DNA from 2 places in the Mycoplasma sp. P36-A1 genome. Region 1 is predicted to be linked to the other one. Evidence: a T-box and tRNA genes for the amino acid it is inferred to sense, from the RefSeq annotation. Region 1 holds a T-box; the other holds one or more tRNA genes.
The links. A T-box is a leader RNA that pairs with one kind of tRNA and senses whether it is charged. The one in region 1 lies ahead of serS (serine--tRNA ligase), so its partner is inferred to be a tRNA-Ser.
Positions count from the first base shown of each region.

Region 2: it encodes a tRNA-Ser, which carries the amino acid that the T-box ahead of serS (serine--tRNA ligase) is inferred to sense. The anticodon was not compared.

Region 1 is NZ_CP168083.1:4,936-12,307, reverse strand. Features, by position in the region: gene ispF (2-C-methyl-D-erythritol 2,4-cyclodiphosphate synthase) at 1-58, opposite strand, end outside; gene serS (serine--tRNA ligase) at 342-1,619, opposite strand; T-box leader at 1,664-1,884, opposite strand; gene ACD762_RS00040 (glycosyltransferase family 2 protein) at 2,027-2,746, opposite strand; gene gyrA (DNA gyrase subunit A) at 2,813-5,359, opposite strand; gene gyrB (DNA topoisomerase (ATP-hydrolyzing) subunit B) at 5,370-7,286, opposite strand; gene recF (DNA replication/repair protein RecF) at 7,288-7,372, opposite strand, start outside.
Region 2 is NZ_CP168083.1:1,340,075-1,347,446, forward strand. Features, by position in the region: gene ACD762_RS06465 (cation:proton antiporter) at 1-10, opposite strand, end outside; gene ACD762_RS06470 (hypothetical protein) at 42-587, opposite strand; gene zupT (zinc transporter ZupT) at 895-1,770, opposite strand; gene ACD762_RS06480 (ZIP family metal transporter) at 1,789-2,595, opposite strand; tRNA gene ACD762_RS06485 (tRNA-Phe) at 2,746-2,821, opposite strand; tRNA gene ACD762_RS06490 (tRNA-Asp) at 2,824-2,899, opposite strand; tRNA gene ACD762_RS06495 (tRNA-Met) at 2,902-2,978, opposite strand; tRNA gene ACD762_RS06500 (tRNA-Ser) at 3,013-3,105, opposite strand; tRNA gene ACD762_RS06505 (tRNA-Met) at 3,116-3,192, opposite strand; tRNA gene ACD762_RS06510 (tRNA-Ala) at 3,213-3,288, opposite strand; tRNA gene ACD762_RS06515 (tRNA-Pro) at 3,296-3,372, opposite strand; tRNA gene ACD762_RS06520 (tRNA-Arg) at 3,396-3,472, opposite strand; tRNA gene ACD762_RS06525 (tRNA-Phe) at 4,179-4,254, opposite strand; tRNA gene ACD762_RS06530 (tRNA-Asp) at 4,257-4,332, opposite strand; tRNA gene ACD762_RS06535 (tRNA-Met) at 4,335-4,411, opposite strand; tRNA gene ACD762_RS06540 (tRNA-Ser) at 4,445-4,537, opposite strand; tRNA gene ACD762_RS06545 (tRNA-Ile) at 4,551-4,627, opposite strand; tRNA gene ACD762_RS06550 (tRNA-Met) at 4,651-4,727, opposite strand; tRNA gene ACD762_RS06555 (tRNA-Ala) at 4,747-4,822, opposite strand; tRNA gene ACD762_RS06560 (tRNA-Pro) at 4,839-4,915, opposite strand; gene ACD762_RS06565 (leucine-rich repeat domain-containing protein) at 5,191-6,894, opposite strand; gene truA (tRNA pseudouridine(38-40) synthase TruA) at 6,905-7,372, opposite strand, start outside.

The DNA of each region.
Region 1 (7,372 bases):
GCTTTTCATTACTTAAAAGTTGATGTATGTCAGTCGATTGACCAATTCTAATATTCATAGTTATCTCACCCCTTACTGCTAAATATATTGTACATTAATTGTGTAAATAATTAAATACAATAATGTATAAATTTAGTGAATCTTTTAAGTTCATATCAATTTTTTTTACTATTCTATTTAATATGATATTATTTCTTGAATTATACGTATTTTCTAATAGTTATAGACATTAATACAATTATATTTATTTATATACTCTACTAATTATAATGTGTAAATTCTATACATTTAACTATTTATTTACATAAAAAAACCTCACTATTTCTAGTAAGGTTTTAAGCTTATAACTCTATTTTTGTTACTCCACCCATATAAGGAATTAATGCTTCAGGTATAGTTACTGTACCATCTTCATTTTGGTAATTTTCTATTAATGCTGCAAATGTTCTTCCAACAGCTAATCCTGATCCATTTAATGTATGAAGGAATTCAGCTTTTTTCATATCATCTGTTTTAAATTTTAAATTCATTCTACGTGCTTGGAAGTCTTCGCAATTTGAACAACTGCTGATTTCTCTATATGTATCAAAACCTGGCATCCATACTTCAATATCATTTGTTTGTGCTGCTCCAAATCCCATATCTCCTGTACAAAGTGTAATAACTCTGTATGGTAATTTTAATGCTTTTAAAATATTTTCTGCATAGTCAGTTAATGTATCTAATGCTTCATATGATTTATCTGGATGAGCATACATAACCATTTCTACTTTATTAAATTGATGTTGTCTGATAAGCCCTCTTGTATCTCTACCAGCTGATCCTGCTTCTCTTCTGAAACAAGGAGTAACTCCTGTAAATTTCTTTGGTAATTCTGGATTAATTAATGTTTCTCCAGCATTATAGTTTGTAAATGGAACTTCAGATGTCGGAATTAACCAGTAGTCTGTATCATTTACTCCAAACATATCTTCTTCGAATTTTGGTAATTGTCCTGTATTAAACATTGTTTTTGTATTTACCATATATGGTGGAACATATTCAGTAAAACCATGTTTTGTTGTATGGAAATCTATCATAAAGTTATATAAAGCTCTTTCTAATCTAGCACCTTGTCCTTTTAATATCGCAAATCTACTTCCTGTAAGTTTTGCAGCTCTTTCAAAATCAACTATATCTAATGCTTCTGCAACTTCATAATGTGGTTTTGCTTTAAAATCGAACTTTGTTCTTTCCATAACTTCTCTTAGTAAAACGTTGTCATCTTCATCTAATCCAACCGGAACTGTTTCACGTGGAACATTTGGTGTATTTGCCATTATCTCAAATATTTTTAAATCTAAATCCTTTACTTGATCATCTATTGATTTAATATCATCTGCATAGTGATCTACTGTTGCCATTATTTCAGTGACATCTTCGTTATTTCTTTTCATCTCTCCAATTTTCTTTGAAGTCTCGTTTCTTAGAGCCTTATATTCTTCTACTTTGTTAAGTAGTACTCTTCTTTCCTCATCGTATTTTACTACATCTTTAAGATTACTATAATCTTGACCTCTTGTATTTAATTTCGCAATTAAACCATCTACATTTTCTCTAACTAATTTAATATCTAACATTTTCTTATCCTCCTATGTTTTTTTTACAAAAAAAGACTTCCTCGTCTAGGGACGAAGAAGTCGTGGTACCACCCTAATTTATTGTTTCACGTGAAACAGTGAAACAAACTCAAACGTTAACGGTGTCTAGCCGTGAATGAATACTAACTTAAGTTTTCATCATTCAACTCCTTGGTTGATTTCAATAATTGTATTACTAGTTTACACCATACACTAGCTCTCTTTAAATACTTAATTACTTACTTATCCAGATCATTGCTTTTTTTATTTCTTGCAAGTATTATAGAACACTAAAATACTAAAGTCAATGATAAAAGAAATAATTTTTATTTTTAGTCATATATTAAGCAATTATCATTAATTTTATTTATTTATACATGCATATTGATATAATTCTTTAATATAATTTATTTTTTAAAAATTGTTTTTACCATTGATATTGATGCATGAGTTAATGCTTGTGGATACTTTTTGAAATTCTTGAGTGAACCTGTAAGCGAATCCTCATGCTTTACATACACATATTTTATATCAGTTGATATGTAAATACTTTTTGTTTTTGGATATATTTCACTAAAAAGATAAATATCCTCAAACATTAATTCTGAATTAAATCTAATATTATTATCTATTAGAAGTGATCTTTTAACAGGTTTATTCCAGGACCATGATTGTGATAAATATAAATATGGACTTTCTTTTATTGTTGTAAGTTTATCTTTTTTTGCGAAATTCCATACTTTTTTTCTTTTACCAAAATTTGTTTCAAAAACACTAAATATATATAAGTCTGGTTTATATTTATTTAAATCTAATGCTGCTTTTTCAAATGAATATTTATTATAAATAAAATCATCAGCATCAACAAACCATATATATTCATGCTTTGCATGCTCTATACCTAGATTTCTTGCAGCACCATGTCCTTGATTTATTATATCAAATATTGTCATATCTATATTAGCATGTTTCTCTTTGAATTTGGTAATAAGTTTTAATGTATTATCTGTTGAACCATCATTAATTATAATTATTTCATAATCTATGAATGTTTGATCTGCAATACTATTTAAGGCTCTTAGAACAAATTTTTCTGAATTATATGCTGGTATTATAATACTAAGCATTTTAAATTTTCCTTTCTATAAAGGGAATATACAATGTATATTCCCTAACTTTAATATATTAAATAATTATACAATTTCTTTTGTTTCTTCTAAGTTTTCACTATCTTCTTCTACTTCTGGAGAAGCTTGAACAATACTTACTGTTGATACTGTATGACCTTCATCAACTTTAATTATTCTTACACCAATACTATTTCTTCCTATAGTGTTAACTTGTTCTAATGATACTCTAATCACAATTCCAGAACTAGTAGAGATTATAGCATCTTCATTACCATAAACAGCTCTTAAATCGATTAAATTACCATTTTTCTCTGTAATATTAAGGGTTTTAACTCCTTTTGCACCTCTGTTTGATTTTCTATACTCTTCAACATCAGATAATTTACCATAGCCATTTTCACTCATTACTAATATTTTATTTCCTTCAAGTGATGTTGCTAAACCTACTACCTTGTTGTCACCTTCTAAGTTTATTCCTCTAACACCTGCTGCAGTTCTACCCATAATTCTTATTTGATCTTCATCAAATCTTACTAATTTACCATTGGTAGATCCAATATAGATTTCAGCTTTTCCATCTGTTAATTTAACCCCAAACAGTTCATCATCTTCTTTTAGTGATATTGCTATTTTACCTGATTGTCTAATTGAGTCAAATTCTGATAATTTAGTTCTTTTTACTGTACCATTTTTAGTAGCTAAAAACATATAACGATCTTCTTCTGAATCTTTAACACTCATTAATGTTAATATTGATTCATCTTCATCTAATTGAAGTAAATTGACTATTGGTAGACCTTTTGCTGTTCTAGTAAATTCTGGTACTTGATAACCTTTTATTCTATACACTTTACCTTTATTTGAAAATGCAAATAAGAAATCATGTGTTGATAATGTTATTATTTGATCTACATCATCACCTTCATTAGTGCTCATTCCTTTAATACCTCTTCCTCCCCTATTTTGGATTCTGTAAGTATCTTCTGGAAGTCTTTTTATATAACCATTAGTTGTCATTGTAATAATGATATCTTCTTGTGGTATTAAATCTTCATCTTCTAAATCAAATGAACCAGCAATGATTTCACTTCTTCTTTTATCAGCAAATTTATTTCTAATCTCTTCTAATTCTTCACCAATTATTTCTAAAACGCGGTAATGATTATCTAAGATATCTTGTAAATATGCCATTGTCTTATGTAACTCTGTTAATTCTAATTCCAGTTTTTCTCTTGCTAATCCTGTTAATCTAGCAAGTCTCATATCTAAAATAGCTTTGGTTTGAGCTTCACTTAGTCCAAATTCTGCTGATAATTGACTTGTTGCTTCAGCATCATTTGCTGAACCTCTTATTATAGAAATAACTCTATCAATATTATCTAAAGCTATTTTTAATCCTTCTAAAATGTGAGCTCTATCAGCTGCTTTTTTCAATCTGAATTTTGTTCTTCTTACAATTACTTCTATTTGATGATCTAGATATAGTTTAAGCATTGGTTTTAAGCCTAATAGTTCTGGCTTACCATTTACTAATGATAAAGCATTTACATTAAATGAAGCTTGTAATGATGTCAATTTATAAAGTTGATTTAACAAAACTTCAGCATTAACATCTTTTCTAAGTTCAATAACAATTCTAATACCATTTCTATTTGATTCATCTCTTAAATCAGTTATACCTTCTATTCTTTTTTCACGTGCTAAATCGGCTATTTTTTCTACTAAACTAGCTTTGTTAACTTGATATGGAATTTCTGTAACTACAATTCGTTTCTTACCATTTTTCATTTCTTCTATATCAGTAACTGAACGCATTATAATTGGTCCACGACCTGTTTCAAATGCTTTTCGTATTCCTGATTTACCTAATATTAAAGCACCTGTTGGAAAATCAGGTCCAAATATATATTTTTCATGAAGTTCATTAGTAGTTATTTCTGGATCATCCATTAATGCTTTGATAGCATCAATAAGCTCACCTAAGTTATGAGGTGGAATATTGGTTGCCATACCTACAGCTATTCCTGATGCACCATTTGCTAATAGATTTGGATATCTTGAAGGCATTACTGATGGTTCTTTTTCTCTTGCATCAAAATTATCAACGAAATCTACGGTATCTTCATTTATATTTTCAACTAATGCCATTGCTATTTTAGACATTTTTGCTTCAGTATAACGCATTGCTGCTGCTTCATCACCATCTATAGATCCAAAGTTTCCATGACCATTTACTAATGGATATCTAAAACTAAAGTCTTGAGCCATTCTAACCATTGCATCATATACACTACTATCACCATGTGGGTGATACTTACCTAAAACTTCACCGACTACTGTAGCACTTTTACGATATTGTTTATCAGCATATAGTCCTATAGCATTCATTGCAAAAATAATACGTCTATGGACTGGTTTTAATCCATCTCTAACATCTGGTAGTGCACGAGCAACTATTACTGACATTGCATAATCTAGAAATGAAGTTCTCATTTCATTTGAAATATTAATACCAATTACTTTATCATATTCTTTTTCTTTTTCTACAGACTCATCTGTTTGAGTTTCTAGTTGTTCATCTACATTTTCATTATTTTTATTTTCTTCCATGATTAGCCTCCTAGATATCTAAATTTTTAACATACACTGCATTATTTTGAATGAATTCTCTTCTAGGCAGCACATCATCTCCCATTAACATTTCAAATACTTTATCAGCTTCTAGCGCATCATCTAAAGTAACTTGTAATAAAATTCTATGTTCTGGATTCATTGTAGTATCCCATAATTGTTCAGGGTTCATTTCTCCTAACCCTTTATATCTTTGTAAATTAATTTTTTGATTTAAATTAAAATTATTTTTAAGACTATCCATTTCATCATCACTATATGCATATTCAACTTTGCTACCTTGCTCTAATTTATAAAGTGGAGGTTGTGCAATATATAAATATCCATGTTCTATTAATGGTCTCATAAAACGATAGAAAAATGTAAGCATTAAAGTTCTAATATGACTTCCATCTACATCAGCATCTGTCATAATTACAATTTTATGGTATCTAGCTTTTTCTATATCAAACTCATCACTTATACCAGTTCCAAGAGCAGTAATCATTGATCTAATTTCAGCATTAGCAAAAACTTTATCAATACGAGCTTTTTCTACATTTAAAACTTTTCCTCTTAATGGTAAAATTGCTTGTGTTCTTGAATCTCTACCTTGTTTTGCACTACCACCAGCACTATTACCTTCGACTATATATAGTTCACATTCTGCAGCATTTTTACTTGAGCAGTCAGCTAATTTTCCTGGTAAACTAGAAATTTCAAGCGCACTTTTTCTACGTGTTAGTTCTCTAGCTTTTTTTGCAGCAACTCTAGCTTGTTGGGCTGTTACTGATTTTTCAACTATTTGTTTAGCAACTGCTGGATTTTCTAATAAAAAGGCAGCCATTGCATCACCAAATACTTTACTTGTAATACCTCTAACTTCTGTATTACCTAATTTAGTTTTAGTTTGACCTTCATATTGAGGATTAGGATGCTTAATTGAAACAATTGCAGTTAATCCTTCTTTTGTATCATCTTGAGAAATACTGTCATCATTTGTTTTTATTAAATTATTAGTTCTAGCATAATTATTAATTACACGGGCTAAAGCCATTCTAAACCCATCTTCATGTGTTCCACCCTCATATGTATTAATATTATTACAGAAGCTATATAGATTAGTAGAGTATGTTGTATTGTACTGTAAAGCCACTTCAACAACTATTCCTTGTTCTTCAACCTCTACATATATAACATTTTCAAAAAGTGCTTCTTTATTTTTGTTTAAGTATTCAACATATTGTTTAATTCCACCTTCATAGTGAAAAGTTTCTGATTTTTCTTCTTCTCTATCATCACTTAAAACAATTTTTATACCTTTGTTTAAGAAAGCTAATTGATTTACTCTTTCTCTTAATATTTCATATTCATAAACAGTAGTTTCAGTAAAGATTGTTGGATCTGCTTTAAACGATACAACAGTACCAGTTTTATCATAGCCACTATCAATTATTTTCAAATCTTCAACCGGTTCTCCACCATTGACAAATTTTTGATAATATTTGTTACCATCTCTATAAACAGTTACATCTAAATATTCAGATAATGCATTTACAACACTTGCACCTACACCATGAAGTCCACCTGAAACTTTATAACCGCCTCCACCAAATTTACCACCTGCATGTAAAATAGTATAAACAGTCTCTACAGTAGATTTTCCAGTTTTATCGTTTAAATCAGTTGGAATACCTCTACCATCATCTGTAACAGTAATTATGTTATCTTTACCAATTGTGATTGTAATTATAGATGCAAACCCAGCAAGTGCTTCATCTATTGAATTATCGACAATTTCCCATACTAAGTGGTGTAAACCTCTAGAAGAAGTTGTACCTATATACATTCCTGGACGTTTTCTGACCGCCTCTAAACCCTCTAATACTTGAATGTCACTTGCATCATAATGATTATCTTGACTCATATTAAGCCTCCTTTACTAATCCCTGTTCAATATAAAATAATTTTGAATTATTAATTATATCTTTTTCTAAAGCATCAACATTTGTT
Region 2 (7,372 bases), 630 kb from region 1:
CAAAAAACATTTGATTACTCCTTTGTATATTAAAACAAAACCTATTTTAGGTTTTGTAGAAATCTTATTTTTTTATCTTTCTTTAAATCAAATTGGTATGCAGTCAATATTACTATATATAATATAGCACTTATTAAAGATACACCTAAGACAGTTATGCTTTCACCATTATATGTAATAAAGTTAAATAATAAAAACATTACTTGATTATTTATCATACTATGTGAATTCAAATAAAAACCTATTTGATCCATAAAATATTGGTTATAGAAAAATAAAATCACAAAGCTTAAAACTACACTTATTTTCATATAACGATACTTTGTATCATCAGTTTTTTCAAAAAATAGTATCGCTGCCATTAAAACTACAAAACTAATTGATGAAAAGATAAATGGAAAATTATAGATATACATTATTCCACCGTTTGTCATCAATGAGATATTAGTTATATATATATTTACTTTATCATATACACTTACATTATCAATTAGTGCTACATGAAATGTATAACTTAAAATTGAATTTATTGTTATTAAAAATATTGTTATTAGTATTAAAAAAGCAAAATTTCTTTTTAGTTTCATAATTTATTCTCCCTCATTCTACTACATTTCTATTTTAACAAAATTAATAATATTTTTAAACTATAATAAATAGAAAACTAGAAATATACTAATTTGTATTATTTCTAGTTTAAATCATTATATTCTGTTTTTAAGAAAAAATATAATTAGCTTTCAAGTTTGCAAAATATAACTTTACACATAACTCATCAATTATAATATAAACTTCACTTTTCATTTATTCATCTCCAAAATAATATTAATAATATTTGTACTACACTATTATGACACATCTCGTTTACATATGGCAAACTATATGCTATTAATATTAAATTAAAACTAAACTAAGAGCCATTATTGCCATTCCAGCAATAAATCCATAAATAATTAAATGGTGGTCTCCATATTCATGTGCAGCTGGCAGTAATTCATCAATACTAATATAAACCATTATTCCTGCTATCACACAAAATACTACTCCAAGTAGTCCATCATTTAAAAATGGCATTAATAAAAAGTATGCTATGATTGCACCTACTGGTTCAGCAAGACCTGATAAAAATGAAAATTTAAATGCTTTCTTTTTATCTTTTGTAGCATAATAAATTGGTACTGAAGCTGCTATTCCTTCTGGTATATTATGGATTGCTACTGCTATGGCAATACTTATACCAAGTTGAGGATCTGATAGTCCTGCAACAAAGGTTGCAATACCTTCAGGAAAATTATGAATTGCTATGGCAATTGCTGACATCATCCCTACTCTCATCAACTTCTTTTCTTTTGTGTTTATAGCACAATGCGCTCCAATGGCTTTTTCAATTTCTTGGGCACTCATTTGTGCATTACTACTACTTTGATACATTTCATATTCTTGTGGACTTACAAGCTCATGTGGGTTTGTTTCATTTGGAACTAGAAAATCTATTAAAGCTGCTATGGCAATACCGCCAAAAAAGGCTAAAACTCCAAATAACTCACCTTGTTTACCATCAAAAAATTCTACTAAATTTTTAACACCTTCTGGTAATATCTCAACAAATGATACATAAACCATTACACCTGCAGAAAAACCTAAAGATGCAGCTAAAAACTTCATGTTAGTAGTTTTAGCTCTTAATGCTATTAATGAGCCAATACCGGTTGCTAAACCGGCAAACATTGTCATTAAAAATGCTTGTATAACTACATGAGTTTCAAACATTTAATCTCCCCCTTTTTTCTAATGATTATGCACTCCATGACTAAAGAGTACTAAAGCTAAACCCATTACTATCATTCCTGCTATTACTCCATATACAACTTTATGTCTATCACCATATTTGTTTGCTGTTGGTAATAGTTCATCAAATGCAATATATATCATCATCCCACTGACTAAAGCAAAGATAAATCCTAATATATTATCAGTTAAATATGGTTTTAGAAAAACATGTGTTAACACTGCTCCTAGACCTGTTGCTAATGCAGACAGTGTAGTTATGCCTAAAGCCTTTAGTGGCTTTTTACTTGCATAGTATATTGGTAAAGCAATAGCTATTCCTACTGGAAAATTATGTATAGCAACACTCATCATTAAAGCAATTCCAGTATCAAATTCACTAATAAACGATAAATAAACAGCTGAACCCTCTAATAAATTATGGACTGCAATTGTAACTGCTGTTATAACTCCTAATCGTAAAATATGTGAATTATCATCATTTTCGTTATTACTATTTATATGAGCATGTTCATGTGAATGTGGTAAATATCTATCAAGTAAGTGTGCTATGATTACACCACAAAGCAAGGCAAACATAGCCATAACTCCACCAAATGATGATCCTAATGAATCACTTAGGTGTTCTATACCATGTGGTAAGACTTCCATTAAACTTGCATAAATCATTATTCCCGCACTAAATCCTAAAGATAAATGCGTATAGCTTTTTAATTTATCTTTAAATAGTAAACTGAACAATGCTCCAACGATCATTGCACAACCTGCTAATGTTGAATAAATTAAACCATATATTTCATTACTCATTAAATCACCTCAATCTTATTTATAATAATTATAACCTAGACTATATGGAAATACTACTATTATTTTATTAAAATGACATCTTTTATACAAGTAAGATGAAACTTTATCATAAAAATAAAAAAACATCTCTAAGAGATGTCATTTGTTACATGGTGGCTTCGGACGGAATCGAACCGCCGACACGAGGATTTTCAATCCTCTGCTCTACCGACTGAGCTACGAAGCCAATGGCGGTCCAGACGGGACTCGAACCCGCGATCTCCGCTGTGACAGAGCGGCATGTTAACCACTACACCACTGGACCATTGGTTGCGGGGACAGGATTTGAACCTGCGACCTTCGGATTATGAGCCCGACGAGCTACCGAACTGCTCCACCCCGCGATGTATAAATATTCAATTTTTTAATAAAACTTAATGGCGGAGGAAGAGGGATTCGAACCCCCGCGACCTTTAACAGCCCTGTCGGTTTTCAAGACCGATCCCTTCAGCCAGGCTTGGGTATTCCTCCGTATTAAAATTGGTAGCGGGAGAGGGACTTGAACCCCCGACCTTTCGGGTATGAACCGAACGCTCTAGCCAACTAAGCTACCCCGCCAACTCTTGTATTTTATTAAATGGTGGAGCCTAGCGGGATCGAACCGCTGACCCCCTGCGTGCAAGGCAGGTGCTCTCCCATCTGAGCTAAGGCCCCATTTAAATGGTCGGGAAGACAGGATTCGAACCTGCGACCCCCTGGTCCCAAACCAGGTGCACTACCAAGCTGTGCTACTTCCCGACATATCTTATGTTATTTAAAAATGGCGCGCCAGGCAGGAATCGAACCCACAACCTCCTGATCCGTAGTCAGGCACTCTATCCAGTTGAGCTACTGGCGCATTTATTTGTTCTGTAACTTAAGACTAATATATTATAGCATAGTAAAATACTGTTTGCAATTATTAATGTTACAAATCGAATAGTTTTTTGTTATAACGGTGTTAATTAATGGTATATAATTATTATCGATTATAATAGTATTATTTTATGAGTGTAAGTATATAATTCAATTAAATATTCTTATAAACTTTGACTAATATTACTATTAAAAATTGGTATGTATCATATAATTAAGTGATTTATATTGATTAATTTCTCGACATTAATAAGTTATCTTTTTCATACAACTCAATAATTAACATTTTTAACATACTTTGTATTATTATTTTAAATAGTATTAAAATGACTCTTATTCAATTTTTAGTATCGATAGCATAGTAACTGATTTTACTGTTGTTTCAAACTAAACTTTTGATTTTATATTTTAAATTAAATTATTTATAATATATAGAATTGCGCTGTTTATATATTTATCTTTTATGCTTATCAAATCACTTTTTTATAGATGGTTATTAAAACTTAAAAAACAATATTAACAGTATAGTCAATATTTGTCCATGTCTTAATTTGTAATTTAATGTTTGTTGAAGAATTTATTGGTTATTATAATAAGGACAATGTCTTTTTACTTTTTATTAACATTATGTGCAATTCAATTTTATTTACAAACCAAAAAAAGCCTTTAATAGGCTTTAGTTTTTATAATGGTGGCTTCGGACGGAATCGAACCGCCGACACGAGGATTTTCAATCCTCTGCTCTACCGACTGAGCTACGAAGCCAATGGCGGTCCAGACGGGACTCGAACCCGCGATCTCCGCTGTGACAGAGCGGCATGTTAACCACTACACCACTGGACCATTGGTTGCGGGGACAGGATTTGAACCTGCGACCTTCGGATTATGAGCCCGACGAGCTACCGAACTGCTCCACCCCGCGATGTCTTTTATTCTGTTTTTCTTTTAAATTAAATGGCGGAGGAAGAGGGATTCGAACCCCCGCGACCTTTAACAGCCCTGTCGGTTTTCAAGACCGATCCCTTCAGCCAGGCTTGGGTATTCCTCCGGATTTAAAATGATGGTGGACCTAGCAGGACTCGAACCTGCGACCTACCGGTTATGAGCCAGTAGCTCTAACCAACTGAGCTATAGGTCCATCAATTTATTTAATTTAAAAATTGGTAGCGGGAGAGGGACTTGAACCCCCGACCTTTCGGGTATGAACCGAACGCTCTAGCCAACTAAGCTACCCCGCCGTGTTTCTAATAATATTAATGGTGGAGCCTAGCGGGATCGAACCGCTGACCCCCTGCGTGCAAGGCAGGTGCTCTCCCAGCTGAGCTAAGGCCCCATGTTATTTTTAAAAATGGTCGGGAAGACAGGATTCGAACCTGCGACCCCCTGGTCCCAAACCAGGTGCACTACCAAGCTGTGCTACTTCCCGTTAATTAAGATTTTAATTAACTTGCTTAGAAATTATAACATATTTTTTAATTAAAAATCAATACTTTTTAAAGATATTTTTTTGATTAATTTTTTGTTATTGCAACCAACAAACTCTATTATACACGATAGTTTTTTCATGTCAACAATATTTATGATAAAACTTAAAATTATTGATATATTAGGTGTTTTATACAGCTTCTATTAAATATTTTTATGTTTATATATTGATTAAAATATAAATGAAGCTATAAAAATAGCTTCATTATTTATGTGTTATTCTTTATTTTTTGAATCTAATCCTTCTAACAATTTTCCTAAGTCATTATCTTCATATGAAGTAGTATTTTTTGTTTGAGCTGCTTTTTCATTTTCTTCTAGTTTATTATTAATGTTACTCATTAAATGTTCACTTGTATCTGCTAATTCTTTATCATCACTTTTAGATTCGTTATTCTTTTCTTCTTTTTTTATTTTCTTAATTTCTTCTACTACTGTTTTGATATCAAAATTGGTATTTTCTAACTCTTCTATTTGTGTTTCTTCTTCTTTTACTTTTAATGGTTTTATTATTGTTAATGCAGGATGACTAAATGCTCCATCTGCATAATCTTCACTCATTTTTTTATCCATAACTAATGGTAAATCATCTACACTTGCATCACTTTTTTCTTCTTGAGTATCTACTGGTTTTGTACTTGTAATAATATTGTTGTTTTCAATATTTTCAAGTGAGTTAGCATTTACTCTATCTTCTAATTCTTTTTCGTATTTACTTTTTTCATTTTCATCATCAAAATTTATTTTTTTAGTTTCGGTATTTTCTTCTGGTTGTACTGAAGGTTCTATATCACTTTCATACATTTCATATTTGCTATTCTTTTTCTTTCTTACTGCACTAAAAATTATAGCAATTACTATTAATGAAACTACTATTGCTAGTGGAATCTTATTTTCTAATAAAATATTGTACCAGTGGCTCTCTGATTCACTCACTGTTTTGTCACCATCGCTGTTTTCAGAGCTTTCTGGCTGTGTTTGTGCATTCCTATCATATAATTCTCTTACTTTGGTATTCAGTTCATTACTGTCTTTTATTTTGTTATAATCTAATGTTAGAACTTGCAAGTTGTTCATTGTATTCAAAGGCACTGCACTTGTAATATTGTTATTTGAGATATCTAGATATCTTATATTAGATTGATCTGTTAAAAAATCGATATTTTTCAATTGATTGTTAGCTAAATCTAAGTATGATAATTTTTGAAAATCTTTTAAGTTTAATACTGTTGTTATTTTATTTGATGCAAGATTTAAATTGATAATATTTTTTGGTAAATTATTTATTTTAACTAATTTATTGTTATCTGCTTCTAATACTACTAGTTTAGTAAAATTAGTTAAACTAGAAATTGTTGTTAAATCATTATCTGATATATTCAATTCTTTTAACTTAGATAATCGCAAAATAAAGTCAAGATTATCTAGTTTATTATTGCTTATATCTAAAGCCTCTAAATTGGTGAATTCACTTAAGATGTTTAAATTTTCATCTCTTGTTCCTCTAACATTTAAGTTTGTTAATGAGCTTACATAGTACAATGAATTAAGGTTATTAATATTTCTATTATTTGTTAAATTTATTGTATGCAGTTTATTTAAATATCCCATTGCTCCAACATTTTTGATATTATTGTTTGAAAAGTTTACTTCTTCTAATGCAGGTAATTTGGTAATGTCAGCTATATTTGTAATTGAAGCTGAACTACAGTTTAATATTTTTAAGTTTTCTATTTCACTATTTTTTACTTCATCACTTAGGTCTTTTTCCAAGTTTTTAGCTACACAAGATGCAAAGTTTTCATTTGTTGGAAATGTCGCTTTAAAGGTTGCTGCATTAATACTTTTTACATTCAATAATGCTATTGCTGTTAAAGCAATAGTTAATACTTTCTTTTTAATCACTTTTTTACCCTTCATTTTTTCCCTCCTAGTAACTTACTTCTATCAAATACAATCCACAACCTGGCGCTATTTTAGAGTAGGCGCTTATTTGTTTTTTATTTAATAGTTTTAGCATTTCTTCTATGCTTTTATTCTCTTGTGCTACATCTAATAATATGCTTACTAACTTCCTAATCATGTATCTTAAAAAACCTGTTCCATAAAAATCGATTATTAATATCCCTGATTCTTCTTTAAATCTTATTTCATGTATTTCTTTAATACTATTTTGGTTAATTGTTGCACTTGAAAAGGTTCTAAAGTCTTTTTTTCCTATTAGATGTTTAGATGCCTCAATCATTTTTAATATATTTATTGGTTTACAATATTGTAATTCATAATTTTTTTTAAATACATTATATTCTTTAGTATTTATTTTGTATTGATAGTGTTTTGCTTTTGCATTAAATCTTGGATGGAATTCATTAGCTACAATCTCAAAATCTTTTGCATA